Regions from separate parts of the Mediterraneibacter sp. ICN-202921 genome, predicted to be linked through region 1. Evidence: a T-box and tRNA genes for the amino acid it is inferred to sense, from the RefSeq annotation. Region 1 holds a T-box; the other holds one or more tRNA genes.
The links. The T-box of region 1 lies ahead of leuS (leucine--tRNA ligase). A T-box ahead of a tRNA ligase gene usually reads a tRNA of that ligase, here a tRNA-Leu.
Positions count from the first base shown of each region.

Region 2: it has a tRNA-Leu gene. The T-box ahead of leuS (leucine--tRNA ligase) is inferred to sense a tRNA for this amino acid. The anticodon was not compared.

Region 1 covers NZ_JBBKBE010000024.1:825-3,235, reverse strand. The annotation lists gene leuS (leucine--tRNA ligase) at 1-1,196, opposite strand, end outside; T-box leader at 1,289-1,547, opposite strand; gene WKT01_RS13005 (alanine/glycine:cation symporter family protein) at 1,647-2,411, opposite strand, start outside.
Region 2 covers NZ_JBBKBE010000001.1:317,422-319,832, forward strand. The annotation lists gene WKT01_RS01535 (sugar O-acetyltransferase) at 1-479, shown strand, start outside; tRNA gene WKT01_RS01540 (tRNA-Leu) at 704-788, shown strand; gene WKT01_RS01545 (TrpB-like pyridoxal phosphate-dependent enzyme) at 994-2,379, opposite strand.

The sequences.
Region 1 (2,411 bases):
ACTGCCGACTCCATTCCGTTCCATTCCCCAGAATTGATCATCGTACCTGCCGCCTCTGTATAGGCTTCTGTCATATTCTCGATTTCTTTTCCATCCTTTGCAATGACCTGGATGATCGGAATATCAAATTTTTTCGCAAATTCAAAATCACGGTCATCATGTGCAGGCACACACATGATCGCGCCTGTACCATAATCTGCAAGCACATAGTCAGAAAGCCAGATAGGTGTCTTCGCACCATTTAACGGATTGATCGCATAACTTCCTGTAAACACACCCGTCTTCTCTTTGTCCTGCATACGATCTACATTGGATTTCATAGAAGCGTCATAAATATATTTTTCTACTGCTTCCTTTGTCTCAGGTGTAGCAAGAGATGCTGCCAATTCATGTTCCGGCGCCAGTACCATGAACGTAGCTCCGTACAGTGTATCCGGTCTGGTTGTATATACAGTAATTTTCTCATCCCTTCCCTCTACTGGGAAATCTACTTCTGCGCCGTAAGATTTGCCTATCCAGTCTGCCTGCATCTTCTTTACTTTCTCCGGCCAGTCCAGTTTATCCAAATCATTGAGAAGACGTTCTGCGTATGCAGTGATCTTCAGCATCCACTGACGTAGGTTCTTCTTTGTCACCTCTGCGCCGCAACGCTCACATTTCCCATTGACAACTTCTTCATTTGCCAGACCCGTCTTACAGGACGGACACCAGTTAATGGGGAACTCTTTCTCATAAGCAAGTCCTTCCTTGAACATCTTCACAAAGATCCACTGTGTCCATTTATAGAATTCCGGATCTGTTGTGTTTACTTCCATATCCCAGTCATAGAGCGCTGCGATCTCATTGATCTGTCTCTTGATATTCTTTACATTTTCCGCTGTGGAAATCGCCGGATGTACGCCCATCTTGATCGCATAATTTTCTGCCGGCAGGCCAAACGCATCCCATCCCATAGGATGTACGATATAGTATCCCTGCTGCAATTTATAGCGGCTCCATACGTCGGAGATCACATATCCTCTCCAATGCCCTACATGCAGTCCGTTTCCTGAGGGATACGGAAACATATCCAGACAGTAGTATTTCTGCTTCTTATTTCCGTTCTCATCCACTTTGGGATTCACCGGATTTTCCTGCCATCTTTCACGCCATTTTTTCTCAACAGCTTTGTGATTATAGACAATTTTCTGTGCCATATGTCTTTACCTCCCATTTTCTTCTTTTCCAGAGCTTGTCTGCGTCCATTTAGGAATTTGGGGAAATCCATTATAAAAAGCCTTTTCCCCTCTTAAGAGACGAAAAGGCTTCTTTTCCGTGGTACCACTCTTATTCATTTATCGTTTCTAAAAAGGATAAATGCACTCATTTCTTCTATAACGGGAAGCCCCGCTTTCACCTATTTTCCTGCAAGCTGTTAACACAACCCACATACACTTTCAGTAAAAGGACTCTGAGGCGAGTTGGGAACGTCTGTCTGCTGCCTCTCACCAGCCGGCAGTTCTCTGATAGTACAAAACGCTCTTAATACTCCTCTTCCTTGTCTTTACGATATTCTTATTCATTATACGTAGTATATTAAAATAAGTCAAGTACATTTCCCAGATGATTTTTCAAAACAATTCACTAAATCATCTTCCTATCTGCTTTTATTTTGCCTTTGTTCTCGCAAAATATTCTTTTGACTCTTTCACAACAACACCGCTCAACGCAAGAAGCGCGATCAAGTTAGGAAATGCCATCAGCGCATTGAATATATCTGCAATATTCCACACTGCCGCCACAGTCATATAAGGTCCGATAAACACAGCGATAATATATAACCAGCGATATGTTTTTACCGCTTTTTTATTCCGGTTAAACATATATTCAATACAGCGTTCTCCATAATAATTCCATCCCAAAATCGTCGTAAACGCAAAGAACACGAGACACAACATCAGGCAGAAAGAAGATACCGCCGGCGGAAACGGCAGTCCTTTCTCAAATGCCGCCATCGTAATCGCCACACCTTCCAGCTTCGGATCCGTCCATGTACCTGCGATCACAATAGAGATTCCTGTCATTGTACAAATAATAATCGTATCAATAAAAGTCCCTGTCATAGAAACCAATCCCTGCCTTGCAGGTTCTTTCGTCATTGCCGCTGCCGCTGCGATCGGAGCGCTTCCAAGCCCTGATTCATTGGAAAAGATACCTCTGGCTATCCCTTTTTGCATAGCCACGATCATGCTTCCCATCGCACCTCCCGCAAGAGCGCTGCCTGTAAAAGCAGATTTCACGATCGATACAACTGCTGCCGGGACGAGCGTGATATTCGTAATGATGATCATCAAGGCAAGCACAATGTAAAGAACTGCCATAAAAGGAACAACTACTTCCGAAACCTTAGCGATCCTCCTGATTCCTCCGAT
Region 2 (2,411 bases), on a different contig from region 1:
TTTTCTGCAATCATCTTATCTTTGATCTAAATCAAATTGACAACAGCCAAAAACAAAAGCGCTATGTTCTTCTCAAAAGGCTGCTGGGAGATATAGGGGAAGATGTCAATATAAAATCCATCTTTCAGTGTGACTATGGAAAAAATATTCATGTAGGAAACCATGTGTTCATCAATTACAATTGTGTCATTGCCGACGTAGGAAAAGTTGTGATCCATGACCATGTAAAAATAGGTCCTCAAGTTGGAATCTATACAGTCAACCATCCTCTCGACCCTGCTGAAAGGCTGACCGGAAAAGAACACGGAAAAAAAATTGAAATCGGGGAGAACTGTTGGATCGGAGGGCACAGCGTGATCAATCCGGGCGTTACTCTTGGCAGGAATGTTGTCGTAGCTTCTGGTACTGTTGTCACAAAATCTTTTGGAGATAATGTCCTCGTCGCAGGGGTTCCCGCCCGAGTCCTGAAATCCCTTTAATATCCCTGCCTTTTTCCATCGCATCGTCTCCTTATAGTATTCTATACTTCAATTTTATCCCCATTCGGGCATCCCACAATACATGCCTTCCAGGCGAATCTTCTTCACAGGACAAAACATAGAATTTACGAAAATGAAAAAAAGCAAAAAAAATTGTTGACATTTAATCTGATACCGAGTATTATATTATTCGTGGCGTGTGAATCACAGAAGCGCCGCAAAATGCGGAAGTGTCGGAACTGGCAGACGAGCAAGACTAAGGATCTTGTGAGCAATGCGCTCGTGTGGGTTCAAGTCCCATCTTCCGCAGTACGCAAAAAGCAGAAGACCTTACATAGGTTTTCTGCTTTTTAATTTTCAAATTATACATACATATACTTTTGCTTAAAAAGGCGTTGAATCATAAACATGAATCAACGCCTTTTTATACCTTATCATATGCAGCACGCCATCTGCAAGGCATGTATCCGGAATGCCAAATGGGGATACATTTATTCTTGTTCACATGGACTGTCTATTCCATATTTCCCGGAAATTTTGGTATACCGTCAAATCCCGCCTGCAGCTCTGCGTCAGTCGGTATATAATCCTGCATCTCGCCATTGTGGAATTTCTCATATGCCACCATGTCAAAGTATCCTGTACCTGTCAGGCCAAAGAGGATTGTCTTTTCTTCTCCTGTCTCTTTACATTTTAAAGCTTCATCAATTGCTACTTTGATCGCATGACTACTCTCTGGAGCCGGAAGAATCCCTTCCACTCTCGCAAACTGTTCTGCCGCAGTAAATACAGATGTCTGTTCCACAGAACGCGCCTCCATATAACCATCCTCATATAGCTGAGACAGAACCGAACTCATACCATGATAACGCAAACCTCCTGCATGATTCGCAGATGGAATAAATCCGCTGCCCAGTGTATACATTTTCGCCAGCGGGCAGACCATTCCTGTATCACAGAAATCATATGCGTACACACCCCTTGTAAAGCTTGGACAGGAAGATGGTTCTACAGCAATAAAATGATAATCAGCTTCTCCTCTTAATTTCTCGCCCATAAACGGAGAGATCAGTCCACCCAGATTAGAACCACCGCCTGCACAGCCGATGATGATATCTGGTTTGATACCATATTTATCCATGGCAGTCTTTGTCTCCACACCGATGATAGACTGATGGAGCAATACCTGGTTTAATACACTGCCCAGTACATACCGGTATCCCGGTGTATGTGTCGCCACCTCTACCGCTTCAGAGATCGCGCATCCTAAACTTCCCGTTGTTCCCGGATGTGCTGCGAGTATTTTTCTTCCCACCTCTGTTGTCTCAGAAGGAGACGGAGTCACGCCGGCCCCATAAGTTCTCATCACTTCCCGGCGAAACGGCTTCTGCTCATAAGAGCATTTTACCATATATACTTTACAGTCTAGATCCAGATAAGAACACGCCATAGACAATGCTGTTCCCCACTGTCCTGCTCCAGTCTCTGTCGTCACGCCCTTTAAACCTTGTTCCTTTGCATAATACGCCTGTGCGATCGCGGAATTCAACTTATGACTTCCACTTGTGTTATTTCCTTCAAATTTATAATAGATCTTAGCTGGCGTGTCTAATTTTTCTTCCAGACAGTACGCTCTCACTAGCGGCGCTGGACGGTACATTTTATAAAAATCTCTGATTTTTTTAGGAATTTCTATATATGGATTCTCATTATCTAATTCTTGTTTTACCAATTCCTGGCAAAACACGACGCTCAGTTCTTCTTCCGTCATTGGTTTTAACGTCTCCGGATTTAAAAGCGGCGCAGGTTTATTTTTCATATCCGCCCGGACATTATACCATGCCTTTGGCATCTCACTTTCTTCCAGATAAATCTTGTAAGGAATTTTTTTCTCACTCATTTTACTTCTCCTTTCCTATTGCCGATATTTTT